2 regions of the Pseudoalteromonas sp. Ld20 genome follow, and region 2 is predicted to be linked to the other one. Evidence: predicted binding sites of a transcription regulator. Region 2 holds the regulator's gene; the other holds the start of a gene.
What was found. The regulator ArgR, encoded in region 2, controls arginine synthesis, uptake and breakdown. The targets are predictions, from matches to a motif close to ANTGAATANNTATTCANT.
Positions count from the first base shown of each region.

Region 1: argC (N-acetyl-gamma-glutamyl-phosphate reductase) is a predicted target of ArgR. The motif match lies at 3,857-3,874, and genes of this name have one in related genera.

Region 1 is NZ_JBISHB010000043.1:225,599-234,619, forward strand. It holds gene ACJJVX_RS18125 (argininosuccinate synthase) at 1-1,004, opposite strand, end outside; gene ACJJVX_RS18130 (ornithine carbamoyltransferase) at 1,015-1,935, opposite strand; gene argB (acetylglutamate kinase) at 1,944-2,705, opposite strand; gene argC (N-acetyl-gamma-glutamyl-phosphate reductase) at 2,712-3,716, opposite strand; gene argE (acetylornithine deacetylase) at 3,931-5,079, shown strand; gene panP (pyridoxal-dependent aspartate 1-decarboxylase PanP) at 5,128-6,756, opposite strand; gene ACJJVX_RS18155 (GGDEF domain-containing protein) at 7,028-8,965, shown strand; gene ACJJVX_RS18160 (tRNA (guanosine(46)-N(7))-methyltransferase TrmB) at 8,895-9,021, opposite strand, start outside.
Region 2 is NZ_JBISHB010000030.1:301,283-310,303, forward strand. It holds gene ACJJVX_RS07115 (ABC transporter permease) at 1-333, shown strand, start outside; gene ACJJVX_RS07120 (ABC transporter ATP-binding protein) at 334-1,383, shown strand; gene ACJJVX_RS07125 (Dyp-type peroxidase) at 1,447-2,346, shown strand; gene argR (transcriptional regulator ArgR) at 2,343-2,810, opposite strand; gene mdh (malate dehydrogenase) at 3,028-3,963, shown strand; gene ispB (octaprenyl diphosphate synthase) at 4,048-5,019, opposite strand; gene rplU (50S ribosomal protein L21) at 5,441-5,752, shown strand; gene rpmA (50S ribosomal protein L27) at 5,769-6,026, shown strand; gene cgtA (Obg family GTPase CgtA) at 6,181-7,341, shown strand; gene folA (type 3 dihydrofolate reductase) at 7,414-7,905, shown strand; gene ACJJVX_RS07165 (DUF3718 domain-containing protein) at 7,985-8,362, shown strand; gene ACJJVX_RS07170 (methyl-accepting chemotaxis protein) at 8,985-9,021, opposite strand, start outside.

The DNA of each region.
Region 1 (9,021 bases), on a different contig from region 2:
GATAATGCTTCTGCGCCCGCTAATATTGAGTCTTTAAGTGGTGTAAACCAACGACCGTCATAGACTAAGTGTGAGAACTCGCCGCCCAATACTTCTTTCCATTTACGACTTGCTTTATCAAGTACTAGCTCATCAATCGCTTGTAATGCAGCCATGATCACTGTCCCACCTGGTGTTTCATAACAACCACGTGATTTCATGCCCACTAAGCGGTTTTCAACGATATCAACACGACCAACGCCATGCGGGGATGCAATATCATTAAGTTTAACTAAACAGTCATACGGTTTAAGTTGTTCGCCATTTACCGCAACTACTTCACCTTCAACTACCTTTAAGGTAACAAACTCAGGTTCATTCGGCGCTTGCTCTGGTGAATTAGTCCATGTCCAAACTTGCTCACTTGGTTGGCACCACGGATCTTCAAGCTCACCACCTTCGTGCGAAATATGCCACGCGTTTGCATCACGACTGTAGATTTTAGTTGCAGACGCTGAACATGGAATATTACGCTCTGCTAAGTAATCAAGTAATGACTCACGGCTTGATAAATCCCACTCACGCCATGGCGCAATCACTTGAAGATCTGGAGCAAGCGCGGCAAAACACGATTCAAAACGTACTTGGTCATTACCTTTACCAGTACAACCATGAGAAAGTGCATCAGCACCTACTTTGCGAGCAATTTCAACCTGCGCTTTTGCAATAATAGGACGTGCCATTGACGTACCTAATAAATAAGTACCTTCGTAGATTGAACCTGTTTTAAGCGTTGGATAAATATAGTCACTTACCATCTCATCTTTTAGGTCAACGACATAACACTCAGATGCACCTGATGCGATCGCTTTTGCTTCAACACCTTCAAGCTCTTCTGCGCCTTGACCTACATCGGCCACAAACGCAATGACTTCACAGCCGTAGTTCTCTTTTAACCATGGCACAATGGCCGACGTATCTAAACCACCAGAATAGGCTAATACAACTTTTTTAATAGAACGCATTGGTGATACCTTACACAAAATTTGGATTTAATAATGAAACAAGCAACGCGTTTTGCGCATGCATACGATTTTCTGCTTGTTGTATAATTTTTGACGCCGGACCATCCATTACTTCTGAAGTAATTTCAAACTCACGGTGTGCAGGCTGGCAATGCAGTACAGTGTCAGCCCCTGTTAGTTCAAGTAACGCCTTGTTTAATTGATACGGCATGTACTTTTCTTTTACTTGATCAAGTGGCGTTTCATCACCCATTGATACCCATGTATCTGCATACACAGCGTTAGCACCTACAGCCGCTTCAACACGGTCACTGACCATCACTGATGCACCATTCATTGCTGCAATTTGTTCTGCTTGCTTTAAAATTTGCGAATCCGGTGAGCTGCCTTTAGGGCATACAGCAACGAAATCAGTACCTAAAGTAGCTGCAAGCAACATTAGTGAATGAGTTACGTTGTTACCTTCACCTAAATAAGCCAGTTTTAGTTGGCTTACATCACCATACACTTCTTGCAGTGTTAAAAAGTCAGCAAGTGCTTGGCATGGGTGATATAAATCACACAAGCTATTAACCACAGGAACGCTCGAGAACTCAGCAAGTGTAGTTAACGTTTTATGTTGATATACCCGTGCCACGATGCCGTCTGCCCAACTGGCGATATTCAAAGCAAAATCTTTCACTGATTCACGTGCGCCCATGGCACCATTTTGCGAATCAAGATACACCGCATGACCACCTAACTTATTAATACCAATATCAAATGATAAACGCGTACGTAAGCTCGGCTTTTCAAATAAAGTAACCACGGATTTACCCGCTAGGGCTTGACTAAAATCAGCAGGATTCGCTTTAATTTTTTGCGCAAGATTAAGTAACTTAAGTGCGCCTTGTTGGTCTAGTTCAAGACCCGATAAAAAATGATTAAACATATAAAAACCTATGGTGTAATTTTTGTTCCGACGTGCTCACCGGCAAGTAGAGCGACTAAATTTTCTGGCTTTTGCCAGCTCGAAATATACACTCCGCGTCGTAAGTGCTGGGCAGCAAGAAGGCTGGTCTTTACTTTGACCTCCATCCCACCCAAAATTACTCCATCTGTAATCAGAGTATTGATCTGATTTGTGTCAAGTTGATGTAACGGCTGTTTATTTGCATCAAGCACTGCCTCTACATCAGTCATAAAAATAATTTCTGCATTAAGTTCTTTTGCAATTGCCGCAGCAGCTTCATCGGCATTTACGTTATACCAAAGGCCATCATCACCAAAGCCAATAGAGCTCACCAGCGGTAAGCGTCCGAGCTTTAACAACTCAGGGAGCACGCTTTGCTCACCACTTTCACAATTACCCACTTGACCAAGCGCTTTTAATTTTTGTGACGAAATAATGCCCGCTTCGTATAAACTAAGTCCGACCGGTTTATGACCCGCAATAATTGCTTGGCTCATTAATTGTTTATTCGCACAGCCTGCCAATGCCCCTACAATATAAGGCATTTGCTCTTTCGGACTGATGCGTAAGCCTTGATGTTTCGCACTGGCAAACCCCGCCTCACTCAACCAATTATCTACCAGTGAGCCTCCGCCATGAACGATGACAAATTGCGCTTGAGTTTGCGATGCCAGCGCCTCAAATAACGCTTTTGCCGCGTCTTCTGTATTGAGTACTGCACCACCGAGTTTAATGACCCATGTTTGCATTACTAATTACCCTTTTAAACCAGTGCTATGAGGTATCCCCATCGCTAAATTAATACATTGTAGTGCTTGCCCAGCAGCACCTTTTAATAAGTTATCAATGGCTGCCATTACAATCAGTTGGCACCCTTGTTGTTGCCAAGCAATATCCACAAACGGCTGCTTAGCCACCCCTTTAATTGATGGTATTTTACGACCCAGTAATCGGATCAGTGGCTCATCAACAAGCACTTGGTAGGCTTGCGTAACTTGCTCTGGCGTTACATCTGCTTTTAGTTGTACATAAATGGTTTCTAAAATACCGCGTGGAAAATTACCTAAATGCGGTGTAAATAACACTTTATGACCTAAATGTTGTTCAATTTCAGGGCTGTGCCTGTGATTAAATAATCCGTATGGCGCTAATGACACTTCACAAAAATGCGTGCCCACACTGGCTTTACGCCCTGCACCTGTAACACCTGATACGGCATTAATAATAATAGTTTGATCAGCCAATAACCCGGCTTGTTGTAATGGCTTTAACGCGTTTAATGCAGCTGTTGGATAACAACCCGCCACAGCCACAAGCTTTGCTTTTGCAATTGCTTCGCTATTCCACTCAACTAATCCGTATGCCGCTTCACTCAATAACTCTGTATGCTGATGTTCAAAGCCATAATAGGTTTGATAATCTTCATTGCTGCTTAAACGATAGCCACCTGATAAATCAAATACTTTTTTGCCCATGCTTAAAAAACGTGGCGCTAAATCAACACTCACTTTATGATCAGTACATAAACAAACAAAGTCAGCCGTATTGTCAATATCGCTAAACGCACTTTCGCTCAGCGGTAATAAAGGAGAATCTAGTAAACCTAGATGCTCAGGGTACAAGTCACTTAATAATTTACCTTTATCTAAGCTTTGCTCAGATACATAGCAACCAGCTAAGGTTAATTGTGGGTGTTTTGCGACTAAACTGGCTAATTCTGCGCCGCTATAACCACTTGCGCCAATAATCACTACTTTCATTCGTTACTCTTTTTGGTTTTTATTACTACATTTATGTTCAAATCGGGTTTAACAGTGCATAAACACACTATTTTAGGAATGAAACTGGGTTATCGTCGTTTTATATTCATTGCGTCGCTTTAATATATTTATGCTTAAAAAGTGAATTGATATTCATCATAAATACTTTTATATTGTTATGCAATTAGATTGAATACTTATTTTGGATTTTTTTATGTCATTACCGTCTTTTTTATCTATGTATCAGCAATTGATCGCTGCGCCTTCAATTAGTGCTATGGATGAGTCATTGTCTATGAGTAATAAAGGGGTGATTGATTTATTAGCCACTTGGTGTACAAGCCTTGGATTTGAATGTGAAATAACAGAATTGTCGGGCGCTAAAGGTCGTTTTAATTTACTCGCAAAACGAGGCCAAGGGGATGGCGGTTTAATGCTTGCTGGTCATACTGATACCGTGCCATTTGATGATAGCCGCTGGAACTATAATCCGTTTAAATTAAGTGAGCACGATAATAAATTATATGGATTAGGAAGCATTGATATGAAAGGTTTTTTTGCTTTTGTATTGCACGCTATCAATGAACTAGATAAAGGCGCACAAACACAGCCAATTTTGATTTTAGCCACCGCCGATGAAGAAACGACCATGGCCGGCGCGCAACAAATTTGTAAGCACTCAAATTTAAAGCCCGCCCGCTGTATTATTGGTGAGCCTACTGATATGACGCCTGTTTTCACGCATAAAGGGCATATGAGCAGTGCTATTAGAGTAGTGGGTCGTTCAGGTCACAGTTCTGATCCTGAGCGCGGCTTAAACGCCATTGAAGTAATGCATAAAGTGATTGCAAAATTATTAGTTTTAAAAGAAGAATTAAAGAATAAGTATGCAGTTGAGCATTTTGTTATTCCTTACCCTACTTTAAACTTAGGCCATATCCACGGTGGCGATAATGCAAACCGCATCTGTGGCTGCTGCGAAATGCACATTGATATGCGCCCATTGCCGGGTTTAAGCGTACAAGAATTGCAAATGATGCTGCTAAAAATGGCCGCTGAAATAAACAATCAATACCCAGATTCAGTGAGTGTGGTCGATATGCACGAGCCAATTCCCGCTTTCACCGGCAGCACTGATTCGGCATTGGTTAAACTGGCAGAAAAAATATCTGGCGAGAAAGCGGTCGCAGTTAATTACTGTACTGAAGCACCGTTTATTCAGCAATTAGGCTGTGAAACCATTGTTATGGGGCCAGGCTCTATTAATCAAGCTCACCAGCCGGATGAGTTTTTAGCGATGGAAAAAATAAAACCATCGCAAACTATTATTAGTGAAATGATTAAAGCGAGTTGCTTTAGCTAATGTACAAAGCATTAATGGTGTTAATTACATAACTAACACCATTAATTATTACTTCATATACTTAGATAAGTATTTTTTAAAGACAGGATCTGTTTTAGCCAGTTCTTTTTGCTCAGCCAAAATATCTTTTAAGATACTCTGTGATGTAAGTGGGTTAGCAAGTACCACTCTAAATACCACGGTAGGTTGATGATCATACTGAGCTGGTGTTAAACGTGTACGCGAAACGAATGAGCGCCCTGCTTCTCGTTGACGTTTTTGCATACTGGCGGTAAAACGATTTAGTGAGGCAAAAATATCTAGCCGTGTTTGCTCGTCTGCTTCTGCTATTTTTTGCTTAATTTTCTTTGGTACATAACGGTATGTTAGCAAACATAATTCAGGCTCTGAGATCAGCTCAAAATCGTCATCCGCTTTAACTAATTCAGCAAAATACTGTGCTTTTTCTATGCCTTTATCAATCAATATTTCATAGCCTTTACGGCCAATTACTCGTAAGCAAGCATGCACTAACATCGCCATACCTGGGCGACTGCCTTCGAGCGTATGGCTACCTAAGTCTTTTGAGCCTTTGCGTAAAATATATTCAGCATGATGCTCAATAGCATCCGTCGCTGTGGGGTCTTTGAATAACACGAGCCCCGCCCCCATTGGCACATACATTTGTTTATGCGCATCAATAGTAATTGAATCTGCTCGCTCAATACCTTTTAGAAGTGATCGGTGAGTTTGCGATAATAAAGTTGCCCCACCCCAGGCAGCATCTACATGAAAATGACAGTTAAGCTCTGCACTTAAATCAGCCATGGCATCAAGTGGATCAATATTGCCGGTTTCAGTAGTGCCCGCTACGCCTACTATGGCCATCACTTTTATGCCTCGCGCTTCTAACTCATGTGCTTTCGCGCGCATTGCATCAACATCGACCTTATTGTTATCAGCCGTTTTAATGGCTATAAAGTTATCACGACCAATACCTAATAAATCAGCTGATTTACCCAATGAATAATGGCCACGCTCAGAAATCAATACCGCTAAGCCTTTATAACCATAATGCAGCATGGCACTAATTAAACCCTGTGTACCAATCCCTTTAAATTCCCCATCCGCTTTAAGCAAACGGTTACGGGCAATCCACAACGCGGTAATATTTGCAATTGTGCCACCAGAGCAAAATGCACCGAGTGATGTTTTAGCACTGTGCATCCATTTACTATAAAAACCGTCATCTTGCCCGTATGCTAAATGATGCATCATGCCAAGTACTTGGCGTTCAAGGGGAGTAAATGCTTTGGAGGTTTCAATTTTTACCAGGTTTTGATTAAGGCCCACCATCAACTTAGATAGTGGCAGCACAAAATGCGGTAGCGCTGAAGTCATATGGCCAATAAAGCTTGGCGCGGCTGTATGCACTGAATGAGCAACAAGTTGCTCCATAATGTCCTGCGCATAAGCTGAAACAAAAGTTGGATCTTCTGGGATCACCGCTGATTGAAAATCTTTTTCAATTTCATGCAATGGCTTTTCAATTGCCGCAATGTTCTCATTCAAAAAACCTGCTAAGTTGCTCGAAATCTCAAGTTCGATTTTACTCAAAGTTGAGTCAGGTGCTTCAGGCACGGTAAATATACGCATCAGAGTTTCTTTAGAGGCGACGGCACAACGCTTTTGATCCATCTTTATACCCAGTAAATGTAGCTTTCTTTTATCCAAAGACCCAATTAAAGGCCCTTAGCATAAACAACGCCAGCTACAATGATTCTACGAAATGCGTTAACTTTACTGCAATAGAGTAGTAATGTCTCGTATAAAGCCATAAAAGCAGTCAATTGCATGACAAATTAATGATAAATTGATTAATATTTGCTGCTAAAATGCGCCGTAATTTATTTATAGCTGAGACAGCCATTTTTTGTATAATGGTGTAGCGACCACAAAAGAGGCACACATGATAAAAGGAAGTATACGAACCAAATGGATAATGGCCGGTTTTGTCGTTTTTGTTATCAGCTTACTTGCTTACGTTTACTACACATACCACAGCACGCGTAATGATATTATGCAAAGTGTTGATACTCGTTTGCTTAATGCGGCACTAAGCGTAAAGCATATATTGGGTGATGATTATCATCGTCAACTCAATGCGGGGCTACATGTCAGCCGCAGCGAATATCAACAAAAAAGTCGCCAACTATCAGAGTTTGCCAATACTCTCGATATTGCCTATGTTTACGCGATGATTTTAAAAGATGGACAAGTCCATTTCAGCGCCTCAAGTTATACCCAAAAGGATCAAAATACCGGGAAAGTAACACAGCTTCTTGACCTCTATCCTGAAGCAACCGATGCTAATAAAGGCGCTTTTTATTCTACTGAACCTATATTCGAAATATCAAAAGATCAATGGGGCCACTTTAAAACAATCTTTATTCCTTTTGTTGATAGTAATGGTGTTACTTATATTACTGGTGCCGATATTACTATTTATGACCTAAATCAACGTCTACAGTTAAGTGCTTCAAAAGCAGCTGCTATGGCTAGCTTTTTCTTTTTCATTGCGTTATTGGTTGCTGGCATTTATATATTTTTATTAAAGCGTGCCATATCGACTGATTCAGCTAGTGGTTTTGCCAATCATATTGCGCTTGAATATTTCATCAAAAAATCACCACTTCACCATATGCAACTTGCTGTTATCTGGGTCAATGAAATAGAAGATATAAATAGCTTTTATGGCACCGAAGTTGGCGACAGAGTAATGAAAAACCTGTTAGAGCACTTTAATAAACGCCGGCCAACCGACAGCCGAATATTTCGTTTAGCAACGAATAAGATTGTTCTACTTACTTCATTCGATGATAATAACAACAGCTTTGTTAACATTATTGAAGAGTATAATTGCAGCACCCCACTACTTACTAACCCATTTATTTATATTACTTTATGCGCTGGTATCGCTAACGGCAATAAATCTATGCTACTTGAGAATGCCCACATTGCCGCACTACAAGCAAAGCAAGGGCGTCATACTGTTGTTAATTACTCAAAAGCTCTACATGATGTAAAAAGCCAATACCAATACAATGTTGAAATGGCAAAAGAAGTTAGAGAGGCCTTTGAAAACAACCGCATTGTTCCCTATTTTCAAGCAATCTATGACAGTACGCATAACAAAATAATCCAATATGAATGCTTAGCTCGGATGATTACTTGCCAAGGTGAAATATTAAAACCTGACGCATTTTTAAATGTTGTAAACCGCTCGCGCATGGACGGCATGTTAACGCGATCTATGCTGACGCAATGCTTTGAACGATTCCGAAAAACCAGTATATGCTGGAGTATAAATATTACCGCCCAAGATATGCTTGACCCCGGTTTAAGTGAGTTTTTAGAAAGTGAACTAAAACGTTATCCTCAACCTAGAAATATCACCTTAGAGTTACTCGAAACAGAAGCTATCGCTAACTTTTCTGAAGTTAAAGCGTTTATTGCAATGGTTAGGCAACGAGGCGTAAAGGTCTTCATTGATGATTTTGGTACTGGGTATTCTAATATATCTAATGTCTTAAAATTAGAAGTTGATGGCATTAAACTAGACGGTACATTGATCAGACAAATAATTCACGATAAAGATATATATCTCTATATTGAGCACATTGCCAGCTTTTCAAAGCAACTAAACTTACAACTGATTGCTGAATGGGTAGAGAATAAAGCGATTGTCGATGCCTTGTTAAAGGCAAATGTGACGCTGATGCAAGGTTATTACTTTGCCGAACCAGCGCCACAAATAAGTAGTCGTTTAAAAAAGACTATAACAGCGCAATCACTAATCGGTGGCTCTGCTGAGAGCTCGCCCAATACTTTCTCTCAAACGGAGTAATGGCGGTATCGCTACTAAATAGTTCTACCTCACAATGCTGCCCAGTTAACTGTAAT
Region 2 (9,021 bases):
ATAGAATCCAGTTTTATGCGCATTAGCCCATCGCTTGATATGGCGAGTCAATCCATGGGGCAAAGCCAAGGTAAAACTCTGCGCAAGGTACATATACCGTTGTTACGTCGTGGTATTTTAACCGCAGGGTTACTAGTATTTATTGAATGCATGAAAGAGTTACCAGCCGCTTTATTATTAAGGCCTTTTAATTTTGAAACATTAGCAACACATGTATTCCAATACGTTAGTGATGAGCAATTAGAGTTGGCTTCTATTTCAGCGTTATCGATAGTCGTAGTAGGGTTAATTCCTTTGTATTTTGTTAATCGCTCAATGGAGCAACGTAGTTAAATGAGCAGTTTAGTCTTAGATAATTTATCGTATCAGTATAACGGCACCGCAGTGATTGAAAATCTAGATTTAACTGTCGCCAAAGATGAGATCGTTTGTTTGCTTGGTGCAAGTGGTTGTGGAAAGACCACGACATTAAAAGCAATAGCAGGGTTAATAGAAGCCAAGCAAGGTAAAGTCTTTATTGATGGTAAGTTGGTAAGTGATGAGCAGTTATTTTTGGCGCCAGAGTATCGTAATATCGGTATGATGTTTCAAGATTATGCATTGTTCCCACATTTAACAGTGGCTGATAATATTGCATTTGGGTTAGCTAAAATGCCAAAAGCACAAAAGCAGCAACGTGTTGATGAAATGCTTGAATTGGTGCATTTAATTGGTTGTGCTAAACGTTTTCCACACCAATTGTCTGGCGGCCAGCAGCAGCGAGTCGCGATTGCGAGGGCACTCGCTTATAAACCTAGTTTATTATTATTAGATGAACCATTTTCAAATATTGATACCCAAGTACGATTTGAATTAATTGCTGATATCCGTCGTATTATTAAAGCGCAGCGCGTGTCTGCAGTATTTGTTACACACTCAAAAGAGGAAGCATTTGCATTCTCTGACACTTTGGCGGTGATGCATCGCGGAAAAATTGCTCAACAGGGCACCGCTGAGCAACTTTTTAGCTCTCCGAGTTCAAAGGTGGTTGCAGAGTTTCTAGGTCAAGGCATATACTTGGACGCAGAAGCATTAACGGCAACTGAATATAATACTGCATACGGGCGTGTTGAATCATTTGCTGCACGAGGTTCTCAGGCTCAACTAGGTCAGATATATATTCGCCCACATCACCTTTTATTAACCGCGGTTTCAATAGGTGAGGAGGGTATTAATACAGTAACTATTATCAATAGTCGCTTTATTGGCTCCCATTATGTTTATAAAGTAATGATTGCACAGCAAGAAATAGAAGTTGCAGCTCAATTAGACCAGTCATTTAAAGAGAATGATCAGGTTACAATAAAAATAAAACCGCACACGGTAAACTTTTTCGCTAGTTAGAGTAGTGACTTTTTATTTTAAAGCAAAAGCGCCGTGTATGAGACTTTGAGTTAAGGAAATACCATGGCGCAAGCGCAATCGGGGATTTGTGCTGAGGCAAACCTACACGGTTTGCATTTATTTTTTAATGTATTTGATGGTCATGACGAGTCATTGCGTAAAAAATTAAAGCGAGTCAGTGTGATTCAAGACGAGTTCGCTGATCAATTTTCAGAATCTATGCTCTCAAGCCTTGTGGCTGTAGGCGCGCAGTATTGGCCACATGTTTTACCTGAGTTCATTCCAAGCCAACTACAAAGCTTTCCTAATATTACGCATAATGATCATGTTATGGGGGCACAGCCGTTCGATTTATTTGTACAAATTCGTTCAGATAGAGAAGACGTAAACCATTTGTTCGCATTACAAATACTTAAATTGTTTGCCCCTGATGTTGAGCTTGTTGAGCAAGTACGTAATTTTCGCTTTTTAGATGGGCGCGACTTTAATGGTTTTATACTCGGGGGGGATACCCCCCATGGTCGTCAAAAGCGAATCACGGCTTTAGTTAGCAGGCCGGGGCACTTTGAAGATCAAGGTAGTTATATCCATGTGCAGCGTTATAAGCATGATTTGAGTGTATGGCAGCATCTATCATTACATGAACAAGAGCAAATAATGGGGCGTACGCGATTAGATAACACGCTGATCATACCACCGTTAGAAACCAGTCATGCAGTACGAACTGAACTTAAAGATGAGCAAGGTCAAGCGTTGCTTCTCAATCAAAGCATGCCTTACGGTGATGTAAATGAGCAAGGTGTATTAGCAATAAGCTGCGGCGCATTTGGCTCGGTGTTCGAGCAGGTGTTACGTAGCCGTTTAGGGCAGGGCGAATGCTATGACCATTGGCTTGATTTTACACAAGCTGATATGGGGTCGGCATTCTTTGCCCCGTCAATTAACTTTTTAAAGCAGCTTTAAACCGTATCAAATAAAAGACGAACACGCTCAAGGGTTACATCAATTTCTGAAATTTTAGCTGGGGCAATAAAAATAGTGTCGTCTCCGGCAATTGTACCCAAAACACCATCTGCTTTACCTAATGAATCGAGTAAGCGAGCAATTAATTGTGCAGCACCTGGGCTGGTGCGAATAATGATCATCATCTCATTATGCATAATATCAATCACTAATTGGCGCAATGGGCTTTTTGCTGTAGGTACACCCATTTCAGCTGGTAGGCAATATACCATCTCTTGTTTTGCATTGCGTGTGCGTACGGCGCCAAATTTACTCAACATGCGCGATACTTTACTCTGGCTGATATTATCAAAACCTTGCTCTTTTAGAGCGTCTACGATTTCGCCTTGAGAACCAAAATTCTCTTCTTTTAAAAGTGATTTAAAGGCTTTCACCAGTGCTTCTTGTTTATCATGTGGTTGCATGTTGCTGTTCTGCTCTTGTTATTTGATGAGCTAAATTCTACACAAAAATGAATATTTATGCAGTAGTTGTTTGTCGTATGCGCTTTGTAAACAAGAAAGTTTACAACTATGGTCGAAATTATATGCAAAATAAGCAGGATAAATTTGTCTTTAGGCATTAATTTCATTATCTTTAGAGCCACAAATATTTCCCTATCTCAAATTACGGAGAATTCCAATGAAAGTTGCTGTATTAGGTGCTGCAGGCGGTATCGGCCAAGCGTTGTCTTTATTATTAAAAACAGGTTTACCAGCTGGTTCTGAATTATCACTTTATGATGTTGCTCCAGTTGTTCCTGGTGTTGCTGTTGACCTTTCTCACATCCCAACAGATGTTAAAGTTGCTGGTTTTGGTGCTGACGCACTTGACCAAGCGTTAACGGGTTGTGATATCGTGCTTATCCCTGCGGGTATGCCACGTAAGCCTGGTATGGACCGTGCTGATTTATTCAACGTAAATGCGGGTATCATCAAAACATTAGCAGAAGGCATTGTTGCTAATTGTCCTACCGCACTTGTGGGTATTATTACAAACCCAGTAAATGGCACTGTGCCAATTGTTGCTGAAGTTTTCAAAAAAGCAGGTACTTACGATGCTAAGCGTGTTTTCGGTATCACTACTTTAGATGTGATCCGTTCTGAAGCGTTCGTAGCTGAGCTTAAAGGTGTTGATGTTGCAACTGTGAAAGTACCAGTAATTGGTGGTCACTCAGGCACAACTATTCTTCCTCTTTTATCTCAAGTTGAAGGTGTTAGCTTTACTGATGAAGAAGTTGCAGCACTTACTCCACGTATCCAAAATGCAGGTACTGAAGTAGTAAATGCTAAAGCTGGCGGTGGTTCTGCTACATTATCAATGGGTGCTGCTGCAGCACGTTTTTGTATGTCTTTAGTTAAAGGCCTACAAGGTGAAGACGTTGTAGATTATGCATACGTTGCAGTTGAAAATGGCGATGCAGAATACTTCGCTCATCCAGTACGTTTAGGTAAAAATGGCGTAGAAGAGATTCTTTCTTACGGCGAACTAAGCGCGTTTGAGCTACAAGCTAAAAACGATATGCTTGATACGCTGAAAAAAGACATCCAAGAAGGTGTTGATTTCATCAACGCTTAACCTTGCTTATATCGCCAGCTGTTGGCGGTAATAAAAAAGCCTGCAATTGCAGGCTTTTTTGTGCTCGAAATCAAATCGTTAATTTTAGTGACTACGATCAACAGCAATACGGGCTAGGCTAACTAAGGCTTCTTTATAAGGCGAATCAGCTAACACAGATAAACAAGCAATGGCTTTATCTGCTTCTTCGTTTGCTTTATTCATGGTGAACTCGAGTGCATTTGTTTCATTTAGCGTATTGAGTATTGCGTCTAAGTGCTCCATACCATTACTGTGCTCAATTGCATCACGAATTAGCTGAACCTGTTCAGCATTACCTTGTTGCATAGCATAGATAAGTGGCAGGGTTGGTTTACCTTCAGCTAAATCATCACCAATGTTTTTACCTAACTGATCTGCATCTGCATTGTAATCAAGTACATCATCAACCAATTGAAAAGCAGTACCTAAATGCATCCCGTATAAATTGAGTGCTTTAAGTGTTTTTTCATTTTGTTCAGTAATGACTGCAGCAAGCCCTGTAGCAGCTTCGAATAACTTAGCTGTCTTAGAGTAAATAACCTGCATATAACTGTCTTCAGTGGTGTCAGGGTCATTGCAGTTCATTAATTGCAGCACTTCACCTTCAGCAATCACGTTCGTTGCATCGGCAAGTATTTGCATTACCTGCATTTTACCAATCCCGACCATAAGCTGAAATGAGCGAGTGTAGATAAAGTCGCCGACCAATACGCTTGCAGCATTACCAAATTCAGCATTTGCTGTTGGTGTGCCGCGACGTAGGTTTGACTCATCAACAACATCGTCATGAAGCAGTGTTGCAGTGTGAATAAATTCAACAATGGTTGCTAAGGTGATATGGTCTTTGCCTTCATAGCCAAGTGCTTTGGCCGCTAAAATAGCTAACATAGGACGAACGCGTTTGCCGCCACTGTTAACAATATATAAGCCAAGCTGATTGACAAGTGCCACATCTGAGCGCATTTGCGCATATATAAGTTGATTGACGTTATTCATATCGTTTTCGATTAACGCCTGGATAGCTTTTATATCCATTGATCTCCGAGCCAAATTTAATGGGTATACGCAGCCGATTGTACAACAAAAAACGCGCTTGCTCGATATTTTGTGACAATTCCCTGAAAAAACACGTTTAAGCAGCTTAATTTAGCCTTAATTAGCCAACTTAACTTTTTATTTTTTTTAAGTTGGCTTAATTCATCGTGGATGTTTTTTATTCATGACGTCTGTTTGCCTACTCTGTAACTTATTTGTCATTCGGTGTTAAAAAGCGCTTGGCATAACGTCAATTTAATATAAAATAGGGGAAAATATTGAATTGCTCTCAATGCAGCTATTTTTTATTCATTTAATTAATAAACGGGCTTGCTAGTTTTTGCACATTAGCGTAAACTTCGCGCCCTATTGAAGAATATTTTAGTTGCGTCGATTTGAGGGCGCACAGACGGAGTTAATTATGTACGCGGTTTTCCAAAGTGGTGGTAAACAGCACCGTGTGACTGAAGGTCAAACAATTCGTCTTGAGAAATTAGACGTTGAGACTGGTGCAGCAGTTGAATTTGATTCAGTACTTTTAGTTGCTGATGGTGAGAAAATCGAGATCGGTGTACCGTTCGTAAACGGTGGTAAAGTAACAGCTGAGGTTGTTTCACATGGTCGCGGTGAGAAGATTAAGGTTGTTAAATTTAGACGCCGTAAGCATTCTCGTAAGCAAATGGGCCATCGTCAATGGTTCACAGAAGTTAAAATCACTGGCATTAGCGCTTAATTAGAGGTACTTAGAAATGGCACATAAAAAAGCAGCTGGTAGTACTCGTAACGGTCGCGATTCAGAAAGCAAACGCCTTGGCGTTAAGCGTTTTGGTGGCGAATCAGTTCTAGCGGGTAGCATCATTGTTCGTCAACGTGGAACTAAATTCCATGCTGGCACAAACGCAGGTATCGGTAAAGACCACACTATCTTCGCAAAAGCAGATGGTAAAGTTCAGTTTGAACAAAAAGGTCCTTTAAACCGTAAATACATAAGCATCGTATCTGAGTAATCAGAATCGGTTCTTAAAAAACCCCGCCTTTGCGGGGTTTTTTGTTTTAAGTCTTAAGAATATATCCCCAAGTGTTTTTATCACATAGTGTGCTCTATAGGCCACTTGGGTATATAATAGAGTTATTAACAAGCCAATCCTAAAGTGAGTAATCATGAAGTTTGTAGATGAAGTAGAAATTCGCGCAGAAGCTGGCGACGGTGGCAGTGGTATCGTGTCTTTCCGTCGTGAAAAATATGTCCCAGATGGTGGACCAGACGGCGGTGACGGTGGAGATGGTGGTAGTGTTTATCTACAAGCTGATGAAAACTTAAATACCCTGATCGATTATCAGTTTGAGCGTTTTCATCGAGCTGAGCGTGGTACAAATGGTCGCAGCCGTAACTGTACGGGTAAAAAGGCTGACGACTTATATGTGATGGTGCCAGTGGGTACTCGTATAATGGATGTTGATACTCAAGAAGGTCTTGGCGATTTAACGCAAAATGGTCAAAGAATTTTGGTTGCAAAAGGCGGTTTCCACGGCTTGGGGAATGCGCGTTTTAAATCAAGTACTAACCGAGCGCCTCGTCAAAAAACACTGGGCACACCAGGTGAAGTTCGTAACCTTAAATTAGAGCTATTATTATTAGCTGATGTAGGTTTATTAGGTTTACCTAATGCAGGGAAATCTACCTTCATACGCAGTGTATCAGCAGCTAGACCTAAAGTGGCAGACTACCCGTTCACCACGCTTGTTCCTAATTTGGGTGTTGTGCGTCCAGAAGCAAATAAATCATTTGTTATTGCCGATATCCCAGGCTTAATAGAAGGCGCATCTGATGGTGCAGGTCTTGGTATTCGCTTTTTGAAGCACCTTGAGCGTTGCCGTGTATTGCTGCATATTATTGATGTAATGCCTGTGGATGGTTCAAACCCAGTTGATAATGCATTCGCGATTATTAATGAGCTACATCAGTACAGCCCTAAGCTTGCTGAAAAACCGCGTTGGTTAGTGTTCAATAAGATTGATTTATTGCCAGAGGATGAAGCTAAGGCGTTGTGTGAGCAAATTGCTGAAGAGCTTGGCGAGACTGAAAATATTTATAGTATTTCAGCAATTAATAAATTACATACACAGCCTCTTATTCATAACATCATGACACTGCTTGATAGTATGCCGAAAGAGAAGTTTGTGCCAATCGAAGATGAAGATGTTGAGTTTAAATGGGATACTTACCATAAAGATGCGACTAAGAAGAAGAATGATGACGACGATGATTGGGACAACTGGGATGACGATGATTATGACGTTGAAGTTGTCTACGAACGTTAATCAGAGATAGATTATATAAAAGGAGCCTGTGCTCCTTTTTTCTTGTTTAATGAAAAAGTATTGGATGTTAATGTGAAAATTTCAATGATTGCCGCGATGGCTAACAACCGAGTTATAGGCCAAGATAATAAAATGCCATGGCATTTACCTGCTGATTTACAGCATTTTAAAGCGGTAACAATGAGTAAACCTGTGATCATGGGACGTAAAACATTTGAGTCAATCGGTCGTCCTTTACCTGGACGAAAAAATATAATCATTAGTCGTAACACTGAATATAGTGCACCAGGTATTGAGGTTGTAGCATCGCCAGAAGCCGCGCTTTCATTGGCTTATGAGAGTGATGAAGTAATGATTATTGGTGGTGGAAATATTTATCAGCAATTTTTAGAACGCGCAGATTCACTCTATCTTACTTTTATTGAGCTTGATGTTGACGGGGATACGCAATTTCCTGATTATGAAAAAATGGCTAATTGGCACGTTGTTGAAGAACAATTTAACCAAGCTGATGAAAAGAATTTACATGCCTATAAATTCGTTACATTAGATAAAATTACGTAACATTATTGCGCTTATTCTTATACGTTGGTACAATATTAGACAATTAGGGTAGGTTAAAAGTATTACACAAGGGTACAAAATGATTAAATTATCGACGTTACTTATTGCTGCAACAGTAGTTTCTGGTTCTATGGTTTTCAGTGCACCAGCTAAAGCAGATGATCAATTAGCAGTTTCAATCTGCGAATACATTGCTGCGGATGATAAAAACCGCTTGCGTAGTAAGCTTAAGAGCTCGCGTGTAAAGATTCGTAATATTTACGATGCTGTACAATGTAATGGTAATAACCTTCTTCGTCATGCGATTGCCAGCAATGCGGCAGATGCAGGTGAGTATGTTGTGAAAAACCTATCTAAAAGTTCATTATCTGACGGTGCAGACATAGCATGGGCTGAGGCAAACGGCCATGGCGGCTCTGCACTAATTGCAGTAATTAAAGATCGTGCGGGTTTATAACCGCTGATTTAATTATTAAAAAAACCGCGGCTGCCGCGGTTTTTTTATGGCGATTCGAATATGGCGTTACCTTATACCAATCTGCATAAATATTTGAACAATTTAACGAATTAAATCACGCTATAACGTCGTTAAAAATTTTTTATTTAGAACAACTAGATATAAAAATTTTTGCCTAGGGCGTGTTGACCTTTGTGGATTGAAATTTGCTCAAACGCGGGGAGGTTTAATCGCTCCGCGAGGTTTGGAGTCGAGTGGGCTGAGTAAAAACCAAGCAACAAACAAAGAGTAAATCACCCCGAGGCAGAACCCTTTGGGCAGCGCATGTTTGGCATTTATACTGCGTTATCGCCTATTCATGGGGAACAACCACACACCATAGGCTCTGCCTTGCCTAGATACCAAACATACTGCTGCAAAATCAATCACGAAAGGTCAACACGCCCTAGCGTTAAGTAAAAAGATATTTAGGATTGGGTTGAGCTTCATTCATACCAAATTTAGGTGAAAATCTAATGTGGTTGGTGTGATTCTTAATCGAATAACTTTACTCTTGAACTTAGATTAAAAAAGCCGCGCCTGTGATTTCAAGCGCGGCTTTTTATCTTTTTTACTCTTTATATTATACTTTAAATGCATCTACCGATAAGCGTAATTCT